One region of the Actinoplanes teichomyceticus ATCC 31121 genome, then DNA from elsewhere that is predicted to be linked to it. Evidence: riboswitches for the same ligand, from Rfam matches in the RefSeq annotation. Region 1 holds a riboswitch; the other holds the start of a gene.
The links. A riboswitch is a leader RNA that binds a small molecule or an ion and turns the genes downstream of it on or off. The one in region 1 is predicted to bind glycine.
Positions count from the first base shown of each region.

Region 2: another riboswitch for glycine. It lies ahead of gcvP (aminomethyl-transferring glycine dehydrogenase); the one in region 1 lies ahead of gcvT (glycine cleavage system aminomethyltransferase GcvT).

Region 1 covers NZ_CP023865.1:4,536,341-4,547,111, reverse strand. Annotated here, with positions in the region: gene ACTEI_RS20140 (response regulator) at 1-78, shown strand, start outside; gene ACTEI_RS20135 (zinc-binding dehydrogenase) at 288-1,289, shown strand; gene ACTEI_RS20130 (hypothetical protein) at 1,337-1,831, shown strand; gene ACTEI_RS20125 (MFS transporter) at 1,960-3,252, opposite strand; gene ACTEI_RS20120 (MarR family winged helix-turn-helix transcriptional regulator) at 3,313-3,771, shown strand; glycine riboswitch at 3,825-3,919, shown strand; glycine riboswitch at 3,924-4,001, shown strand; gene gcvT (glycine cleavage system aminomethyltransferase GcvT) at 4,035-5,075, shown strand; gene ACTEI_RS20110 (L-serine ammonia-lyase) at 5,156-6,469, shown strand; gene ACTEI_RS20105 (cyclase family protein) at 6,678-7,535, shown strand; gene ACTEI_RS20100 (DUF1330 domain-containing protein) at 7,686-8,021, shown strand; gene ACTEI_RS20095 (S1 family peptidase) at 8,205-9,263, opposite strand; gene ACTEI_RS20085 (cupin domain-containing protein) at 9,912-10,771, shown strand, end outside.
Region 2 covers NZ_CP023865.1:4,134,525-4,145,295, forward strand. Annotated here, with positions in the region: gene ACTEI_RS18225 (endonuclease) at 1-792, shown strand, start outside; gene ACTEI_RS18230 (class I SAM-dependent methyltransferase) at 1,027-1,758, opposite strand; gene ACTEI_RS18235 (peptide deformylase) at 1,755-2,243, opposite strand; gene ACTEI_RS18240 (AAA family ATPase) at 2,240-2,959, opposite strand; gene ACTEI_RS18245 (sigma-70 family RNA polymerase sigma factor) at 3,165-3,689, opposite strand; gene ACTEI_RS18250 (chorismate-binding protein) at 3,844-5,070, opposite strand; gene ACTEI_RS18255 (DUF5999 family protein) at 5,192-5,392, shown strand; gene gcvP (aminomethyl-transferring glycine dehydrogenase) at 5,516-8,326, opposite strand; glycine riboswitch at 8,404-8,508, opposite strand; gene mgrA (L-glyceraldehyde 3-phosphate reductase) at 8,605-9,564, shown strand; gene ACTEI_RS18270 (nucleotidyltransferase domain-containing protein) at 9,612-10,292, shown strand; gene ACTEI_RS18275 (class I SAM-dependent methyltransferase) at 10,309-10,771, opposite strand, start outside.

The DNA of each region.
Region 1 (10,771 bases):
TTGTCCAAGCTGGGCGCGCGTGACCGGGTGCAGGCCACGATCATCGCCTACGACGTCGGCCTGGCCCGCCCGCGCTGACCCGCGCCACGCCCGGCCGACAGCGGCGACCCGGCCCTGGCCGGTCCGCCCCACGCAACGCCGGCCGGGCGCTGTCCCGGCGCCGCATCGTCCCGGCACCGCGTTGTTCCGGCGCCGCGCCGCCCCGGCCGCACCGCGCTCCCCGCCCGGCGGCCGCCGTTTCGTGGTACGCATGGGCACAGGACACGCGAAAACTGGAGGAACCGGAAATGCTCGCTGGGCGTCTGCACGTGTCGACCGGGTCGTTCGCCGTCGAGGAGGTGGACGAGCCGCACGCCGGGCCGGGCCAGGTCCGGATCGCGGTGCGCGCCGCCGGGGTCTGCCTGTCCGACGTGCACCTGATCCAGGGGATGCTCAAGCCGCTGCATCTGAGCGGCGACAGCGTCACCCTGGGGCACGAGACCGCCGGCGTGATCGACGAGGTCGGCGCGGGTGTCACCGGGCTCACCGTCGGCGAGCGGGTGCTGCTGCAGGCCGGGGAGATCCGCGACGGCGTGGTGCTGACCCGCGGCGTCGACTACGACGGCGGGTGGGCGCAGTTCGCGGTCGCCACGGCGGGCACGGTCGTGCCGATCCCGGACACCCTCTCGTTCGAGCAGGCCTGTTTCGTCCCGGACGCGGTGTCCACCCCGTGGGCGGCGATCACCACGACCGCCGGCGTGCGGCCGGCCCGGGCGGTCGGCGTGTGGGGGGTCGGCGGTCTCGGCGCGCACGCGGTGCAGCTGCTGCGGATGATCGGCGCCGCCCCGATCATCGCGATCGATCCGCTGCCGCTGGCCCGGGAGCGGGCCGTGCGGTTCGGCGCCGACCTGGCCCTGGACCCGGGCGACCCGGCGTTCGCGGCGCTGGTCGCGGAGGCCACCGGGGGCGCCGGTCTGGCGTACGCGTTCGACTTCGCCGGGGTGGCGCCGGTGCGCGTGCAGGCCACGCGGGCGCTGGCCAAGGGCGGCCGGCTCACCCTGGTCGGGCTCACCGACCAGCCGCTGACCATCCCGGACGGCACCCGCTTCAGCTATCTGGAGCAGGAGATCCGCGGGCACTACGGGTCCGGCCCGGAGCACGTGCTGGAGTTGCTCTCGCTGGTGGCCCTCGGGCGGGTGGAGTTCTCCCGGTCGGTGAGCGGGACGTGGCCGCTGGCCGAGGCGGCCGAGGCGGTGCGGCGGCTGGACGCCAAAGAGGACAGCCCGATCCGGCTGATCCTCATCCCGTGACCATTCGGCGGTCCTCGCCGCGCCGTGCGGTACGCAACCATGGACGGGTGAGCAGAACCAGATCGATCGGCTGCTATGGGGGACCGCCGCCGGACGCGCCAGATCCGGTACGGGAAATCTGGGCGTACGACGGCGCCCTCGCGGTCCTTCTCGGCCAGTTGCTGCGCGACGTCGACGGCATCCCACCGGATCACCGTCCACGGTGGTGGGAGTCGCGGGTGTCCGAGGTCCGCGCCCAGGCCATGTTCAGCGACCTGTTCTTCGACGTCGCGCTGGGGCTGGACGCCGACGCCCGGGAGGAGCTGGCCGAGCTGCTCGACGACACCGCCGGGCGGATGCTGGAGCGGGCGCCGCGCACGCCCGGCCAGACCGGCGACTGGTACTTCGTCTTCCGCGGCGATCATGCCTACGAGGTGGGGCCGGTCGCCGAGCTCGGCCAGGCGCTGGCCCTGCTGCTGCGGGGCAAGCTGCCCGCCCCGCCGCCCGGCACCCTGTGGTTGTACGGGGCGCCGGGCGGACGCACCACGATCAGCCCGCGGTGAGGGTGCCGCCGTCGGCGGCCTGGAGTTCGGCCGGCAGGTCGAGGCTGTCTGCGGTGCCCGGCCGGCGGCGCGGGGGCCGGGCGCCCCGCCCGCCGGGGGCGACCCGTGAGCGCTGCGGCGACGTGGTGTCAGCGCCGCGGGGTGCCCGTGGTCTCCCGCTCGACGTCGATCGCGTCGGGCGCGCCGCCGAACTCGTCGGCGACCTCGCCGGCCACCTCGTCCGGGGAGCCGTGCGGGTCGGCGGCCATCGCGGCGTCGGCGGCGGCGAGCGCGCGGTGGCCGGTGGTCAGCACCGCGACGCCGAGCAGCACGGCGACCGCGCCGGCCAGGAACGGCACGTGGATGTTCCCGTGGTCGACCATCTCGCCGGCGGCGTACGGCGCCAGGCCGCCGCCGACGAAGCGCACGAAACCGTACGCCGCGGAGGCGACCGGCCGCTCCACCGGTGCGACGAGCATGACCGCCTGGGTGGTCAGCGTGTTGTTGATGCCGGCCACCACGCCGGAGGCGATCACGCAGACCACGACCACCCAGCGGGTGTCGGTGCCCAGGCCGATCAGCGCCAGCAGGACGGCGAAGGCGCTCAACGCCCCGTACAGCGCGGGGGCGGTGCCGAACCGGCGGTGCAGCCACGGCGCGCCGGTGATCGAGAAGAAGGCCAGCAGCAGGCCCCAGGCGAAGAACACGAAGCCGAGCTGCGTGGCGCCGAGCTCCATCGGGTACGGCGCGTAGCCGAGCATGGTGAAGAAGCCCCAGTTGTACAGCAACGCGGTGACGCCCATGATGAGCAGGCCGCGGTGGCGCAGCGCCCGGATCGGCTCGGTGACCGAGGTGCGGCGCGCCGGCTTCGGGGTCGGCTCCAGCAGGACGGCCGTGGCGAGCAGGGCGATCGCCATCAGCACCGCGACGCCGAAGAACGGGCCCCGCCAGCTGATGTCGCCGAGCAGGCCGCCGATCAGCGGGCCGGCCGCGATGCCCAGGCCGAGCGCCGCCTCGTAGAGCACGATCGCGCCGGCGAAGCCGCCGGTGGCGGACGCGACGATCACGGCCAGCGAGGTGGCGATGAACATCGCGTTGCCCAGTCCCCAGCCGGCCCGGAACCCGACGATGCCGTCGATCGTGTCGGAGAGGCCGGCGAGCGCTGCGCACACGACGATCAGGCCGAGCCCGGTGATCAGCGTGGCCTTGGCGCCGATCCGGCTGGCGATCCAGCCGGTGAACAGCATCGCCACCGCGGTGACCAGTAGGTAGCTGGTGAACAGCAGGCTCACCTGACTGGGGGTGGCGTGCAGTTTGTCGGAGATGGCCGGCAGGATCGGGTCGACCAGCCCGATGCCCATGAAGCTGACGACGCAGGCGAACGCGACCGCGAAGACGGCTCGTGGTTGGTTGAACAATGATGGACCGGGAGCGCCACTCACCGGATCACCTCCGCGTAGGACAAGATCTGGATGTTTCAACCCTAGGTACATAATGAGGTTATGCACATGGCGGACGGCCGGAGTCGTGGGTCACAGTTGCTGCCGGTGCTGGCGCAACTGGTCCGTTTCCTGCGCCAGCTGGAGGGGCCCGAGCACCCCAGCTCGGTCGCGCTCGCGGTGCTGCGCCGGCTCGCCGACGAGGGGCCCGGCCGGGTCAGCGACCTCGCCCGCCTGACCCGGGCCTCGCAGCCGGGCATGACCCAGCTGATCGGCCGGATGGAGAGGTCCGGCCTGGTGCAGCGGGTGCCCGACCCCACCGACGGCCGCGGCGTGCTGGTCGGGGTGACCGGGGCCGGCCGCCAGATGCTCGCGCGCACCTACGCCCACTACGCCGAGACCCTGGACCGGCTCTTCGAGCGGCTGCAACCGGACGACAGCGACGCCATCCTGCGGGCGCTTCCGGCCCTGACCCGGCTGGCCGAGGCGGGGGAGAAGGAGGGCCCGGACAATGGATCTTGAAGACCCTGGGCCGGCCTGATAGCTTCCGAACCACAAATGAAGACTTCGCCGCTGCAACCGCTGCGGGAGAGCACCCGCCACCCCGGGGGTCGCCGAAGGAGCAACTTCTCCCTCAGAATCTCTCAGGCCCACGTACCGCACCGGTCAGGCGACTCTGGAAAGTCCGGAACACTCCGGCGCCCAAGGTGCAAACCGTTCGCGCGGTGAACCTCTCAGGCCCGATGACAGAGCGAGGGAGGCCCGACCGCCAAGGAGCCTCCCTCTTGCGACGCACCGCGCTTCACGACGTGCACCAGCGCCTCGGCGCCACCTTCACCGGCTTCGCCGGCTGGCAGATGCCGCTGCGGTACGGCAGCGACGTGGCCGAGCACCACTGCGTACGCAGATCGGCCGGCCTCTTCGACCTCGGGCACATGGGCCAGCTGGAGGTCACCGGCGCCGACGCCGCCGCCTTCCTGGACTACGCCCTGGTCGGGCGGCTGTCCGCGGTGCCGGTCGGCCGGGCGAAGTACACCATGCTCTGCCACACCAACGGCGGCGTCCTCGACGACCTGGTCGTCTACCGGCTCGCCGAGCGGCGCTTCCTGGTCGTGGCGAACGCCGCGAACGCCGCGATCGTGCTGGCCATGCTCGGCGAGTACTCCGGCGGCTACACGGTCACCGTCACCGAACGGGATCGCGCGCTGATCGCGGTGCAGGGCCCGCACGCCGTCCGGGTCGTCGGCGAGCACCCCGACCTGCGCTACTACGGCATCAAGCCGGACCGGTTCGCCGGCCGCGACGTGCTGCTGGCCCGCACCGGCTACACCGGCGAGGACGGGTTCGAGATCTACTGCGACAACGCCGACGCCGAGGCGGTCTGGGAACGGGCCGCCGCGGCCGGGGCCGCCCCGGCCGGACTCGCCTGCCGCGACACGCTGCGCCTGGAGGCCGGGATGCCGCTGTACGGCCACGAGCTGACCGTGCGCACCACCCCGTTCCACGCCGGTCTCGGCCGGGTCGTCGCGCTGGACAAGCGTGACTTCGTCGGCGGCCCCGCGCTGCGCGCCGTGCGGCCGGAGACGGTGCTGGTCGGGCTGGTCACCCGGGGCCGGCGCGCGCCACGCGCCGGGTACGCCGTGCTCGACCCGGACACCGGCGCGAAGGTCGGCGAGGTCACCAGCGGCGCGCCGTCGCCGACCCTGGGCCACCCGATCGCGATGGCGTACGTGGCGAAAAACCTGGAGAAGAAGCGTCTCGTGGTCGATGTGCGGGGCACCCATGAGGAAGCCGACATCGTTCCGCTCCCCTTCTACCGACGATAGAGGCCCGATGCGTCACACCAGGGACCACGGATGGCCCACCCGTCCCCGCGCCGCCCGCCCGCACCCGGAGGTCTGAGGACATGGCCGTCTCCGTCTTCGACCTGTTCTCGATCGGCATCGGGCCGTCCAGCTCGCATACGGTCGGCCCGATGCGCGCCGCCCGGATGTTCACCGCCCACCTCGACGACCGGGTGACCGGCATCCGTGCCGAGTTGTTCGGCTCGCTCGGCGCCACCGGCCACGGCCACGGCACGCCCCGCGCGGTCCTGCTCGGTCTGGCCGGGCACGATCCGGAGACGGTCGACACCGGCCTGGAACCCCCGGCGGACGGCCGGATCGCGCTGCCCTGCGGCCGCGTGGTCGAGGTCGACCTGGTGCTGCACCGGCGGCGGTCGCTGCCCGAGCACCCCAACGGGATGACCTTCACGGCCCTCGGCTCCGACGGCGCCGAGCTGCTGCGCAAGACCTACTTCTCGGTCGGCGGCGGGTTCGTCGTGGGCGCGGGCGCCTCCCGGGTACGTACCGGCGACACGCCGCTGCCGCACCCGTTCTCCTCGGGCGCCGAGCTGCTGGCGCTGACCCGCGCCACCGGGCTGTCCATCTCGCGGCTGATGCTGGCCAACGAGACGGCGTGGCGCCCGCAGAGCCAGGTGCGCGCCGGACTGCTCGCGATCTGGCGGGTGATGCGCGAGTGCGTGGACGCCGGGCTGGACGCCGAGGGGGTGCTGCCCGGGGGCCTCAAGGTGCGCCGGCGGGCCGCCGTGACCGCCCGCCAGCTGCGCGCCGCCGGGGATCCGGCCGTGCACGCGATGGAGTGGCTCACCGCGTACGCGATGGCGGTCAACGAGCAGAACGCGGCCGGAGGTCGCGTGGTGACCGCGCCCACCAACGGCGCCGCGGGCATCATTCCGGCGGTCCTGAGCTACTACATGTCGTTCGTGCCGGGCGCCTCTCCGGACGGGGTGGTCCGCTTCCTGCTGACCGCGGGCGCGATCGGGCTGCTGTTCAAGGAGAACGCGTCGATCTCCGGCGCCGAGGTGGGCTGCCAGGGCGAGGTCGGCTCGGCGTGCGCGATGGCCGCCGCCGGCCTGGCCGAGGTGCTCGGTGGGACCCCGGAGCAGGTGGAGAACGCCGCCGAGATCGGCATGGAGCACAACCTGGGGCTGACCTGCGACCCGGTCGGCGGCCTGGTGCAGATCCCGTGCATCGAGCGGAACGGGATGGCGGCGGTCAAGGCGGTGACCGCGGCCCGGATGGCGCTGCGCGGCGACGGGCGGCACCACGTCTCCCTGGACAAGGTCATCAAGACCATGAAGGAGACCGGCGCCGACATGAAGATCAAGTACAAGGAGACCTCGCGCGGCGGCCTCGCCGTCAACGTCATCGAGTGCTGAGGCTGCCCCGCCGGCGTCGGCGGGCCACCTCTCGCGCCGTTCGCGGGACAGGTCGGGTTCTGGGGTCATCGCGGGCCGCGCCTCGTGCCGTCCGCCGTTTCCGGGGCGGACAACCGCGATCCGTGCGGGCAGGATGGGGGCAGTGAGCGGGCGTCGCGCGACGATCACGGGCGGCGAGCCGCGGCCGAGCCGAGGAGGTTGATCCGCGATGTGCACCGGGCCGGGCCGGACCGGAGTGACCCGCCGCGCGCTGCTGTCCGGCGGGGCGGGGGCGGCCGCCGCCGTGGCGCTGGCCGAGCCGGCGCAGGCCGCGGGCAGGCACCGTGGCCTGCGTGACCTGACCCATCCGCTCGGGCCGGCCTTCCCGGCGTTCAGCCCGGGGGAGGAGGCGGCGCGCGGCACCGTCACGACGATCCCCGACGACGGGTACTACATGCAGCAGTGGCGGCTGATCGAGCACGTCGGCACGCACGTGGACGCGCCCGCGCACTTCACCCCCGGCGGCCGTACCTCCACCGAGCTGCGGCCGTCCGAGCTGATCCGCCCGGCCGTGGTGATCGACATCGCGGAGCGGGCCGCCCGCGACGCCGACACCGTCGTGACGGTGCGCGACATCCAGGCGTTCGAGCGCCGCCACGGCCGCATCCCGGACGGCGCGGCCGTGCTGATGTACTCCGGCTGGGGCGCGAAGGCCGGCGACCCGGACGCGTACCGCGGCGCCGACGCGGCCGGCACGCTGCACTTCCCCGGCTTCGGCACGGACGCCTGCGAGTGGCTTCTGCGCCACCGCGCGATCGGCTGTCTCGGCGTCGACACGCTCAGCATCGACCCCGGCGACTCGGCGACCTTCGACACCCACCGCGCGCTCACCGGCGCCGACCGCTACGGCCTGGAGAACCTCGCCGGGCTGGACCGCGTCCCGCGGCATGGCGCGACCGTCTTCGTCGGCCTGATCCCGTACGAGGGCGGCTCGGGTGGTCAGGCGCGGGTCCTCGCACCTGGTGAGTGGTCGGGCGTGGGTCGCCGCCTGGTGAGTGGTCGGGTCCGGGTCGTCGCCGCCTGGTGAGTGGTCGGGCGTGGGTCGCCGCCTGGTGAGTGGTCGGGTCCGGGTCCTCGCCACCCGGTGACCGGCGCGCCCGGCGACGACCTGGCGGGTAATCGCCACGGCGGCGCGCGACCGGCAAGATCGAGACATCGCCGTACCGGAAGGAGCATGATGACCGCCTACGCCGTCGCCCATCTGCGCACCACCAGCGCCCACGAGGACGTGCTGACCTACATCGAGCGGGTGCAGGACACCATGGCGCCCTACGGCGGGCGCTTCCTGGTGCACGGCACGCAGGTCGAGGTCGTCGAGGGGGAGTGGCCGGGCGCCCTGGTCATGCTCGCCTTCCCGGACATGGACTCGGCCCGCGCGTGGTACGCCTCCCCGGCGTACCGGGAGATCCTCCCGCTGCGCACCCGCCACATCGCCGGTGACGTGGTCTTCGCCGAGGGCGTCCCACCCGGCTACGACGCCCGGGCGACCGCCGCCGCGATGCGCGCGGGCTAGAGCCGGCCGGGCGCGGCAGGCCCGCGGATCCGCGGGCCTGCGGAATGCCCGGCGACGCGGGCGCCCGCGGCGACCTGCCACCGGCACATCCGGCGCGGTGCGGCCCTGCGGCGGGAGGCGGGGTGCGGGTGGCCGGGCGCCGGCCGGGGTCGCGCGAATCGCTCGCCGGGCTCGTGCTCGCGGTCAGCGGCGGCGCCGGGTGGGTGCTTTGCGCCGGTGACCGCCCCCGTGGCCGCGGCCCCCGCCCGGGCCTCCGCTGCCGCGCGTGCGGCCCCGGCTGCCCGTGCGGCTCGGGCTGCCCGTGCGGCTGCGGGCGGACCTCGCTCTGCGGCCTCGGCGGGACTCGGCCAGGCCGACGCAGAACATGACCGCGGCGAAACCCACCCCGAGGTACGCCGCCCACGGCATCCGGAATCCCGGCGCGTGCGTGGCCGCGGCGGGCGGGGCCGGGCGGGCGCCGGCGGGAGCGGCATCCGAGCCGATCACCGAGGTGATCCACGCGGCCACCGTGTCGATCCGGCCGGCCTGGTCGGCGCCGGTGTGCGGGCAGTCCGGGCCGTGGCTCACCACACCGACGACCGTCGCCGTGCCGTTCGGGCCGGCGGTGAAGTAGGGCCCACCGGAGTCGTGCTCGCAGGCGCTGGTGGTCCGCGCGGGTTCGACGCCGGACATGCCGATCTCGGTGCGGGTGACCGACGTGACCCGGAACAGCCCGGTGCGCAGCCGGTCCGGGGTCCGGCGCGCGGTCGCCCGGATCAGTCCGTAGCCGACCAGCCGCACCCGGGCGCCGAGCTTCGGGGCGACGCGGCTCACCCGCATCGGCCGTACGTCGGTGACCGCCCGGTCGAGCCGGGCCAGCGCCACGTCCACGGAGCCGTGCTGGCGGACCGCCACCACGCGTACGTCGTGGCCGCCGGAGCCGCCGAGCGCGGCCCGGCCGACGGTGGCGACCGTCCTGCGGGCGACCGGGCGGGCGACCCGGTTGCCGCGGGTGTCCCGGAAGCAGTGGCCGGCGGTGAGCACCCAGTGCGGCGAGACCAGGCCGCCGGAGCAGGAGCTGTCCCGGGTGCCGCCACCGGCGACCGGGATGTCGACGCCGGTCAGTTTCACCGCGAAGCCGTACCTCCCGTCGGGCACGGCGAGGCCGTCGGCGATGGCGTTGGCCGGCGTGGCGCCGAGCAGCACGACGGCGAGCGCCGCGAGGCAGGCGCCGACGGCCCGCCATCCCCGTTGACCCTCCATACGGGAATACTGTCGGATGCCGTCCACCCGGGCGGAACGCGTGCCACCCGAGTGAGGTTCGCGCCGGCGGGCGATCGTCGACGCGGTGGCGGCGTCCGGGCGCCAGGCCGGCTCGGCGGGTCGGTGCCACGGGTCGTGCGGTGCGGTGGCCGCCGGGTGACCGCGGGTTTCGTCCGGGCGATGATGAGCGGCGGGTGAGCCGGTGAGACCACCTCGGCTGGAAAGCCGCGGTGCTCCCGTGCGGTGACAGCCGCCCGCGGCACGGTTCTGGGCCCGGGGCGCGGTCTCGCGGAGCGGCGGCCCGCATGGCGGCGGTGCTGGACCCAATTGATCCGATTATGTACGATTTAGGGGATATAAGGCCATTATTCGGGGGAGCACCATGGGACTCAGCAACGACGACATCATCAGCTCCGACCCGTCCGACAAGGACGGCGAAGGCCCGGCCGACGGCGGCGCCAACCCGCTCGGTCGTGACGGTGGGGCTGACGGGGGTGCCGGTGAGGGTCCGGCCGATGGTGGGGCGAATCCGGCCGGTCGTGACGGTGGGGCTGACGGGGGTGCCGGTGAGGGTCCGGCGGACGGTGGGGCGAACCCGGCCGGTCGTGACGGTGGCGCCGACGGCACCGCCTCCTGAGGCCCGGCCGGATGGCCGCGGCCGCGAGCGGCAGCGCGCTGGCCCGTACGGTCGCGGCGGAGCCGGATGAGTTCGCCGCCGCCTACTGGGGCCGGCGGCCACTGCTGTCCCGGGCCGCCGACCTCGGTGGCCCGGGCGGCTTCACCGACCTGCTCTCCCCGGCCGCGGTCGACGAGCTGCTCAGCCGGCGCGGCCTGCGCACCCCGTTCCTGCGGGTGGCGCGGCAGGGCCGGATGCTGCCCGCCGCGCGGTACACCGGCGGCGGGGGCGCCGGCGCCGAGGTCGCCGACCAGGTGCTCGACGAGCGGGTGATGCGCCTGTACGCCGACGGCGCCACCGTGGTGCTGCAGGGCCTGCACCGGCTCTGGCCGCCGCTGATCGAGTTCACCGGCCGGCTCGGCGCCGAGCTGCGCCGGCCACTGCAGGTCAACGCCTACCTGACGCCCCCGTCCAGTCAGGGCTTCGCGACCCACTACGACACGCACGACGTCTTCGTGCTCCAGGTCGACGGCGCGAAACGCTGGTGCGTGCACCCGCCCGTGCTGCCCGACCCGGTCGAGCGGCAGCCGTGGGGCGGGCACGCCGACGAGGTGGCGGCCACCGCCGAGGGCGAGCCCGCGCTGGACGTGGTGCTGCGCCCCGGCGACGCGCTCTACCTGCCCCGCGGCTGGCTGCACTCGGCCCGTACCGAGGGTGGCCGGTCCCTGCACCTGACCGTCGGTATCCGCGGCCTGACCCGGTACGACCTCGTCGAGGAGCTGATGGCCGAGGCGATGGGCGAGGCCCGGTTGCGGGCCACCCTGCCGTACGGATTCGACGTGGCCGACCCGGACGCCGTCGCCGCCGAGCTCACCGCGACCGTCGACGCGCT
Region 2 (10,771 bases), 400 kb from region 1:
ACCGCCTACTTCACCCACCCCGGGCTGAAGTCACCGACCGCGATGGCGCTCGGCGCCACCAGCGCTCCGACCGCCACCGTGACGCCGACCGCGTCCGGCGGCACCGACGGCTACTACGCCGCGGCGCTGGGCAAGTCCGGGGAGAACCTGAAGACCGCCCTCCACAAGATCATCTCGACCGGGACGACCCGGCTGTCGTACGACGCGGTCTGGACGGCGCTCAAGGTCACCGACCAGGACCCGGCGAACCCGTCCCACGTGATCCTGCTGTACTCCGGGATCAGCCGGGCCAAGTCGCGCAGCGGCGGGGACAGCGGCGACTGGAACCGCGAGCACGTGTGGGCCAAGTCGCACGGTGACCTCGGCACCGCCGCCGGCCCCGGCACCGACCTGCACCACCTGCGCCCGGAGGACGTCACGGTCAACGCCGTACGCGACAACAAGGATTTCGACAGGGGCGGCAGCGCGGTCTCCGGCGCCCCGGGCAACTACACCGACGCCGACTCGTGGGAGCCGCGCAACGCGGTCAAGGGCGACGTGGCCCGCATGATCTTCTACATGGCGGTGCGGTACGAGGGCGCGGACGGCTGGCCCGACCTGGAGGTCAACGACTCGGTCGCGAACGGCAGCAAGCCGTACCTCGGGCGACTGTCGGTGCTCTTGCAGTGGAACACGCTGGACCCGCCGGACGCCTTCGAGAAGAACCGCAACCAGGTGATCTACAGCTCGTACCAGCACAACCGGAACCCGTTCATCGACCACCCGGAGTGGGTCGGCTCCATCTTCGCCTGACCGCCACCGAGCGCCCGTCCCCGCGGGTTCCCCATCGCCCGCCGCCCGGCCGCCGCCGGGCGGCAGGCGGGCGGCAGGCGGCGGGCGGCAGGCGACCGGCAGCAGGCGACCGGCAGCAGGCGGCAGGCGGCAGGCGGCAGGCGGCGCTCCGGAAGAACCGCGGGGCGGCGGGCGCCGAACGCGGCAGGGGCGCGGGGCGGCGGGGTGGTCGCCGCGGTCGTCTCCGCGTACGCGTCAGCGGGTGAACACGGCGCGCCAGCGCAGCCGCAGCCGGGACCCGGCGGCGGGGATCCGCTCGACCGTCACGGGGCGCAGGCCGCGGCCGGCGAAGGCGTCGATCTCGGCGCGGGTCAGCGGCCACGGCGGGCCCTCCCCCGGCGTGTCGGTGGCCGCGGCGGCGAGCACGAGCAGCGTCCCGCCCGCCGCGACGAACTCGCCCACCGCGCCGATCGCCCGGGCCCGGATCCCGGCCGGCAGCGCCTGGACGTTGTTGCTCTCCAGCACGAGGTCGAACGCCCGGCGCCAGGCCGGTGGCGGGTCCAGCAGGTCGGCGACCCGGTAGTCGACCGGCGAGCCGGGGTGCCGTTCGCGGGCCAGGGCGATCGCGGTCTCGGCGATGTCGAAGGCGGTCACCGTGTACCCGAGCGTGGCGAGGTGCTCGGCGTCGCGGCCGGGGCCGCAACCGACCACCAGCGCGCGCCTCCCCTCGCCCGGCGGCAACCCGAACTCCCGCAGGTGGACGCTGGCCGCGGGCGCGTCCCAGGGCACCACCGCGTGGCCGTCCCGGGCCTGCGCGTAGAGCCGCTCGAACCATCCGGTCGGGTCGCCGGCGGCCAGCGACGCGGCGGCGAACCGCCGGGTGTCGGCGGGCCCGGGCGGCAGCGCGGCGTCACCGGGACCACCGCCCGGCCGCGGCACCGCGTCGGCGGGGTCCGGCAGCGGCGCGGCGTGGCCGCAAACGGTCACCGGGGGACCACCCGGCGCAGCTCGCGCAGCGCCTGCCGGCGGACGTCGCCGGTGAGCGTGTCGATGTAGAGCCGGCCGTCCAGGTGGTCGGTCTCGTGCTGCAACGCCCGGGCCAGGAACCCGGTGCCGTGGATGACGACGGGTTCGCCGTGCTGGTCGAAGCCGCGCGCGGTGACCGACATGGCCCGCTTCGTGGCATAGCCGAGGCCGGGCAGGGACAGGCAGCCCTCGTCGTCCTGCTGCTCACCCTCGTGATCGGACAGCACCGGGTTGACCAGGTGTCCGACCTGGCCGGCCACGTTGTAGGAGAAGACCCGCAGGCTCACCCCGATCTGCGGGCCGGCCACCCCGGCGCGGCCCGGCTCGCGGACGGTGTCCTTTAGGTCCCGCACGATCTCGCGCAGGGCGGCGTCGAAGTCGGCGACCGGGTCGGCGGGCGTGCGCAGGACCGGGTCACCGTAGAGCCGGATCGGCCTCACTGTCATGCCGCAAAGCCTATCCGGTCGTTACCTTCGCCCGCCTGTGCCTCGGCCGGCCCGGCAGTCGCGACCAGGCGCAGCCCCGCGAACCGGATGGCGGTCAGTCCGGCCGCCGCGGCCCGGTCGATGATCGTGATGGTGGCGGCGTCGCGGTGGATCGGATGGCCGGGGTCGGCCACGTCGCGCAGCAGTCGCTGCCAGTTGCGGCAGTGCGCGGCGAACACCGACGGACGCACCTTCCGCTTGCGGGCCTCCTGCCCGGCGAGCGCCACCCGCGGATCGACGTCCAGCAGCAGCAGGTGGGTACGCCGGCCGGCGCGCCCGGCCGCCGCGGTGATCAGCTTGCGGGCCCAGGCCCGGGTGCCGCACTCGTGCACGACGATCGACTCGCGGCCGCGCAGGGCACGCAGCAGGCGCAGGTAGTGGCTGGCGTGCACGAGCGGCCGCCAGTACCGGTAGGGCAGCGCGCCGAGGTACCGGCTCAGGCGGGCCCGCTCCTGCTCGGAGTCGAGCACCCGCACGCCCGGCTGCGGCAGCAGGCGCTTGAGCAGCGTGGTCTTGCCGGCCCCGGGCACACCGGCGACCACGAGCAGCGAGCCGGCCGGGAAACCGAGCTCCCCGACCGGACGGCCGCGCAGGTCACGGCCGGCGGCCGGGGCGATGTGCACGGTCGCGCCGGTGGCGGCGGGGTCGAGGACCGCGAGGTCGGCGAGGGTTGCCATGGTCGTTCCTTCCCGCCGGGGCAGGAACCGAACTCCCGTGACCGCCGAGACCCCGGCCCCCGTCCGCGGCGACACACGTCACCTGCAGGGCCGAAGGTCTGGTCCGCCCCGGGTCGCCCCGGAACCCGGCCGCCGGGCGCCACGCGGGCGCCAGGATGTCGAACGGCCGGCGAAGGACTACTCCCCTTCGGCGCAGACAATACCCTCACGCCGCAAACAACGTGGGACGCTCGCGCAGCAGCATGTGCTTGAGTTTGATCAGGGACCGGCGGGTCTGGCTCTTGACCACCGTGATCGGCACGCCGAGCTCGGCGGCCACCTGTTCCACACTGTGGTCGGCGAAGTACCGCAGCAGCACGATCGCCCGGTCCCGGGCGGGCAGCCGGCCCAGCGCGCTCATCATGGTGACCCGCAGGTCCGCGTCGACGGTGTACGACGGCTCGCGCAACCGGCCCGGTGTCGTCTCGGTGGAGCTGCGCCGCCGCCGGTGGTCGAGGTAGGTGCGCAGCAGGACCTTGTGGGCGTACGCCGGAAGGTTGTCGCTGCCGGCGGCCCGCTCCCAGCTCAGGAACAGCTTGGTCAGCGTGGCCTGGGTGAGGTCCTGGGCCAGGTGCCAGTCCCGGCACAGCTGGTACGCGCTGCTGTGCAGGCGCGCGGAGCTGGCGTACGCGAAGCGGGTGAACTCCTCCCTCGGGGAGGGAGCCGACGGTGGGGTGAGGAGTTCAAGCATGACCAGGGTGTCGCCTTCTCTGCAGCCACCGTGGCCGTTCTGCCACTGTGGACCGTCTCCGTGGAACGCGTGCGCCAAAGTACGCGTTCATCCCGCGTTCGTGGGGGCGGACCGTGAGAGTGGCACGCAATGGGTAGAGAAGGCTCGGAAGCGCCTATGCGGGGGCTGTGACCGCACCCGCCAGCGCGGCGCGCAACGGGGCGGCCTTGGCGGCGGCCTCGGCGACCTCCGCGGCCGGATCGCTGTCCGCGGTGATCCCGCCGCCGGCCCAGGTGTGCACGCGGCTGCCGTCGACCGCCACGGTGCGGATGCTGAGCCCCAGGTCCAGGTGGTCGTGACCGATCCAGCCCAACGCGCCCATGCTCACCCCGCGGCCGACCGGCTCCAGGGTGGCGATCTGTCGAAGGGCGGCGAGCTTGGGAGCTCCGGTGACACTGCCGCCGGGGCAGACCGCGCGGAGCAGGTCGGCGAGGTCGAGGTCGCCGTCGAGGGGCGCGGAGACGACCGATTCGGCCTGCCACAGGTCGCACCACCGGCGGACCGCGAACAACTCGTCGACGCGGACCGGCCCGGCGCCGGGCAATCGGGCCAGGTCGTTGCGTTCCAGATCAACGATCATGACGTGTTCGGCGCGTTCCTTGGCGGAGGCCAGCAGGTCGCGGCGACCGGCCGCGGTGGCCGGGCGGGTGCCCTTGATCGGCCGGGTGAGCACCCGGCCGTCACGAACCTCGACGAGGGTCTCCGGCGACGCGGTGGCCAGCGCCCAGCCGCCGTCCGGCGCGGCCAGGACGCCGCCGTACCGCGCGCCGGGCAGGGTGGCGACGCGGCGCAGCGCCGCGGCCGGATCCGCGGTGTACGGCGCGGCCCCGTGCCCGACCACGTTGACCTGGTAGACGTCGCCGCGCCCGATCGCGTCACGGACTCGCTGGACGGCGCGGGCGTGCTCGGCGGGTGTCCAGCTCTCCCGCCACGGGCCCAGGCGCCAGCCCGCGGACCGGGCCGGCGCGTCCGGCGGCGGCCGGTCGGTGTGTTCGTGGACGACCGCGTACACGTCGGGGATGCCGGGCACCGGACTGGGGGCGCCCGGAGTGGCCTGGATCATCACGCATCCGGCATCTGCCGACACGTAGAGCGATGCTCCGCACAGGAGGCCATGACCGTTAGGCCGGTATTTGTCAGCCGAACGGCCGAGGTTTCGCACCGGCAGTCCGTTGTCGGCGAGGAAGGCGGTCAGAAGCTCGGCAGGGTCACCGGAATCACCCCGGCGCCACGCGAACACACGTAACGCATGGTGACGGGCACGGCAGGCGGTCGGCGCCGCCGGCGGAGCGACGGAGGGAGACAGCCGGCAGTGGTCGCCGGACCCCGGAGCGTGGACCATCGATACCGCGAAATCGCGGTCGGACGCCGTCACCGCCGGGCACCGTCATCGTTCGATGTGAGGTAACGTTCGACCCCGACTTTGTGAACCTTCACACAGCCCCCTACCGGAGTAAACGCTGATGTGCCAGCACCAATCCCCCTGCCCCCCAGCCGACGCGATCGACCGGGAGGCCGCCCGCACCGTGGCGACCTTCCAGGAACAGGGCTGGAGCCTGCTCTGCAACGGCGTCATCGTCTTCGAGGACACCGGTGAGCTGCTTCCGGACGGCACCACGATCGAGCCGCACCGCGGTCCGGCACGGCACGCTCTCGCTGCGTAATCACCCAGGGTAACGAAACCACCGCGGTGGCGGCGGTGGGTTCTGCCCGCGCGCTCGGGGCTGCACCGAAAGACGGCGCAGGCCGCGATCATGATGACCGCGACCTGCGCACGCGTCCTCCGGTCAGCTCTCGAACGCCTCCGGCGCCGGGCACGAGCAGACCAGGTTGCGGTCGCCGTAGGCCCCGTCGATACGGCGCACCGGCGGCCAGTACTTCGCCGTCCGGTCGACGCCCTCGGGGAAACCGGCCACCGAGCGCGGGTACGGGTGCGACCACTCGTCCGCGCTCACCGCCGACGCGGTGTGCGGCGCGTTCGCCAGCGGGTTGTCGTCGCGGGGCCACACGGCCGCCGCGACCTGGTCGATCTCCTTGCGGATCGCGATCATCGCGGCGCAGAACCGGTCCAGCTCGGCCAGGTCCTCGCTCTCGGTCGGCTCCACCATCAGGGTGCCGGCGACCGGGAACGACATGGTCGGTGCATGGAACCCGTAGTCGATCAGCCGCTTCGCCACGTCGTCCACGCTCACCCCGGTGGCCTTGGTGATCGGCCGCAGGTCGAGGATGCACTCGTGCGCGACCAGGCCGTTGTCCCCGGTGTAGAGGACCGGGTAGTGCTCGCGCAGCCGGGCCGCCACGTAGTTGGCCGCCAGCACCGCCGACGCGGTCGCCTGGGCCAGCCCGTCCGGCCCCATCATCCGCAGGTAGGCCCAGGAGATCGGCAGGATGCCGGCCGAGCCGTGCGCCGCCGCCGACACGGCGTGGTGCTCGCCGGGCTCCAGGGGGTCGCCCGGCAGGAACTCGGCCAGGTGCGCACGCACCGCGACCGGCCCGACGCCGGGGCCGCCGCCGCCGTGCGGGATGCAGAACGTCTTGTGCAGGTTCAGGTGTGACACGTCGGCGCCGAACTTGCCCGGCTTGGCGAAACCGACCAGGGCGTTGAGGTTGGCCCCGTCGACGTACACCTGGCCGCCGGCCTCGTGCACCCGCGCGCACAGCTGCGCGATCGAGGTCTCGTAGACGCCGTGCGTGGACGGGTAGGTCACCATGATCGCGGAGAGCGCGTCCCGATGCTTGTCGATCTTGGCGGCCAGGTCGGTGAGGTCGACGTTGCCGTTCTCGTCGCAGGCCACCACGACCACCCGCATACCGGCCATCACCGCGCTGGCCGCGTTGGTGCCGTGCGCCGAGGACGGGATCAGGCAGACGTCGCGGTGCGCCTCGCCGCGCGAGCGGTGGTAGCCGCGGATCGCCAGCAGGCCGGCCAACTCGCCCTGGGAGCCGGCGTTGGGCTGGACGCTGACCGCGTCGTACCCGGTGATCTCGGCGAGCCAGCCCTCCAGCTGGGCGACCAGTTCCTCGTAGCCGCGGGTCTGGCCGGCCGGGGCGTACGGGTGGATGTTCGCGAACTCCGGCCAGGTGACCGGCTCCATCTCGGTGGTGGCGTTCAGCTTCATCGTGCACGAGCCCAGCGGGATCATGCCGCGGTCCAGCGCGTAGTCACGGTCGGCGAGCCGGCGCAGGTAGCGCAGCATGCCGGTCTCCGAGTGGTGGGTGTTGAACACCGGATGGTCCAGATAGTCGGTGGTCCGGGCCAGCGGCTCGGCCCCGCAGGCGGCCGGTGCGGCCACGGCGGCGCCGAAGGCGGCGAGCACCGCCGCGACATGGGCGGCGGTGGTGGTCTCGTCGCAGGCGACCGACACCCGGTCCGCGTCGACCGGGCGCAGGTCGACGCCGGACTCCGCGGCGGCCGCGACGATCGCCGCGGCCCGGCCGGGCACCACGGCGGTGACCGTGTCGAAGAACGCGGTGTGGGCCAGCTCGACGCCGGCCGCGGTGAGGCTGCCGGCCAGGGTCAGCGCGTGCTCGTGCACCCGCTTGGCGATCGCGCGCAGCCCGGCCGGGCCGTGGTAGACCGCGTACATGCCGGCCATCACGGCCAGCAGGACCTGGGCGGTGCAGATGTTGCTGGTCGCCTTCTCCCGGCGGATGTGCTGCTCGCGGGTCTGCAGCGCGAGGCGGTAGGCGGGCGCGCCGTCGGCGTCCTTGGACACGCCGACCAGCCGGCCGGGCAGCGAGCGCTCCAGGCCGGCGCGCACGGCCAGGTAGCCGGCGTGCGGGCCGCCGAAGCCCAGGGGTACGCCGAAGCGTTGCGTCGTGCCGGCCGCGATGTCCGCGCCGATCTCGCCGGGCGGGCGCAACAGGGTCAGCGCGAGCAGGTCGGCGGCGACAGTGACCAGGGCGCCGCGGGCGTGGGCGGCCTCGACCAGGGCGGCGTGGTCGCGGACCGCGCCGGACGCGCCCGGGTACTGCAGGTGCACGCCGAAGCACTCGTCCGGCAGCGGCTCACCGGCGTCCAGGTCGACCAGGCGCAGCTCGATGCCGAGCGGTTCGGCGCGGGTGCGCAGCACGGCCAGCGTCTGCGGGAACGTGTCGGCGTCCACGGCGTACGTCGAGCTCTTGCTCCGCGACGCGCGGCGCGCCAGCGTCATCGCCTCGGCCACCGCCGTGGCCTCGTCCAGCATCGACGCGTTCGCCGTGGTCAGCCCGGTCAGGTCGGTGACCACGGTCTGGAAGTTCAGCAGCGCCTCCAGCCGGCCCTGGCTGATCTCCGGCTGGTACGGCGTGTACGCGGTGTACCACGCCGGGTTCTCCAGCACGTTGCGCCTGATCACCGCCGGCGTGTGGGTGCCGTAGTAGCCCAGGCCGATCATCGGGGTGGCCGGCGTGTTGCGCGCGGCGATCGCCCGCAGCTCGGCGATCGTCTCCTCCTCGGAGGCGCCCGCCGGCAGGTCCAGGGCGCCGCGGAACCGGATCGACTCGGGGATCGCGGCGTCCATCAGCTCGTCGAGTGACTCGTACCCGACGGTCTTGAGCATCTCCGCCTGCTCGTCGGCCTGCGGGCCGATGTGGCGATGGGTGAACGGCGACGTCATAGGGGCGGCTCCCGGGCTGAAGAAGGTCGACATGCAACCTCCCCCTCTGTCATACCCAGCCGGGCACTTCAGAGTCGCCTGCCCACGCGGTCCTTTTGCCTGAGAGGTTCCGGGGAGGATTTGCCCCTTCGGCGCCGATGGGCCCTGAAGGTCAGGACCCGGGTCTCTCCCGCGCGGGTGTTGCCGGCTGCTCTCAACCTACCAGCGCACACGGTCATGATCGGAATGCCTAGGCTGTGTCTGTGACCTACTCCCCTGCCGTTGACCGTTACGAGTCCATGACGTACCGCCGCGCGGGTCGCAGCGGGCTGCAGCTGCCGGCCATCTCCCTCGGGCTGTGGCACAACTTCGGCGACACCCGCCCGGCCGAGCGCCAGCGCGACATCGTCCGCCGCGCCTTCGACCTCGGGGTCACCCACTTCGACCTGGCCAACAACTACGGGCCGCCGCCGGGCAGCGCCGAGACCAACTTCGGCCGGATCCTCGCCGGCGACCTGCGGCACCACCGTGACGAGCTGGTCATCTCCAGCAAGGCCGGCTACACCATGTGGGACGGTCCGTACGGCGACTGGGGCTCGCGGAAATACCTGATCAGCTCGCTGGACCAGTCGCTGAAGCGGCTCGGCGTCGACTACGTCGACATCTTCTACCACCACCGGCCCGACCCGCAGACGCCGCTGGAGGAGACGATGGGCGCGCTGGACGCCATCGTGCGCTCCGGCAAGGCGCTGTACGTCGGCCTGAGCAACTACCGGTCCGAGCAGACCGCGAAGGCCGCCGCGATCCTGCGCGAGCTGGGCACGCCGCTGCTGATCCACCAGCCGTCGTACTCGATCCTGAACCGCTGGATCGAGCACGACCGGCTGCTCGACACCCTCGCGGAGGCCGGCGCCGGATGCATCGCGTTCAGCCCGCTGCAGCAGGGCCTGCTCACCGACCGCTACCTCGACGGCATCCCGGACGACTCGCGGATCCGCACCAGCGTGTTCCTGGACGAGAAGGCCCTGGACGCGAAGACCATGGGCCGGTTGCACGCGCTCAACGACCTCGCCAAGCGGCGCGGGCAGTCCCTGGCCCAGCTGGCGCTGGCCTGGGCGCTGCGCGACCCGCGGATGACCAGCCTGATCATCGGCGCGTCCAGCGTGCGGCAGCTGGAGGACAACATCGGCGCGCTGCGCAACCCGGCGCTGAGCCAGGACGAGCTGGACGCCATCGACGCCACCGTGCTGGACCTCTAGAAAAATCGCGCGCCCGCCCGGGGCCGGTTTCCGTACCGTCCCCGGGCATGCGCACGGACCTCGTCGAAGAGCACACCATCCTGTCCGTCGTGGTCGGCTCGCGCGCCTACGGCCTGGACACCCCGGACAGCGACCACGACCGGCGCGGCGTCTACGCGGCGCCGACCCGCGAGCTGTGGCGTCTCGACAAACCGCCCACCCACCTGGACGGTCCGGCCGAGGAGCAGTTCTCCTGGGAGATCGAGCGGTTCTGCACGCTGGCCGTGCAGGCCAATCCGACCGTGCTGGAGGTGCTCTGGTCGCCGCTGGTCGAACGGCTCACGCCGGACGGCGAGCAGCTGCTGGCGGCCCGCCGGGCGTTCCTGTCGCGGCGGGTGGCCGCGACCTACGGCAACTACGCGCGCGACCAGCTCGACCGGGTGGCCGCCCGGCGGGCCCGCACCGGCGAGACCAACCACAAACAGGCCATGCACATGATCCGGCTGCTGATCGCCGGCGCGCACGTGCTGCGCACCGGGGAGGTCCTGGTCGACGTGCGCGGGCTGCGTGACCGGCTGATGCCGATCCGGCACGGCGAGCTGCCGTGGGCGGCGGTCGCCGCCTGGGCCGCGCGGCTGCTCGCCGACCTGGCCGAGGCCGCGGCCGGGACACGGCTGCCGGAACACCCCGACCGGGAACGGGTCGACCGGCTGCTCGGCGAGATCCGGGAGCACGGCCTGCGCCGGTGACCGGTTTGCCGGCGCGTCAGCCGCGACGGCCGATCCACACGTCCCGGGTGGCGCGGACGGTGAGATCGTCGCGGCCGGGCAACCCGGCCACGATCGCGTCGAGGGCGGCCAGTTCGGCGCCGCCCAGCCGGTCGCCGAGCCGGTCCCGGGTGCGCTGCAGGGTGACCTGCGCGTAGCGCAGCGCGGCGGCGCCCAGCGGCGGGCGCAGCTCGATGGCGAAACGGCGCGCGCCCTCGAGCTCGAACCCGGCGGCCCGCAGCCGGGCGCCCCAGTCCTCGCCCATGTGCATGCCGGCCTCCCGCCGCAGCCGGGCCAGCTCGGCCTGGCAGCGGTCCTCCAGGGCGCTGCCGGCCGGGTCGGTGAGGAAGCGCGGGAACCCGTCCAGCTCGCTGATCACGACCGCGCCGCCGGGGCGCAGCACGTCGCGGACCCGGGTCAGCGCGGCGGCCGGGTCGGCCAGGTGGTGCATCGACGCCGAC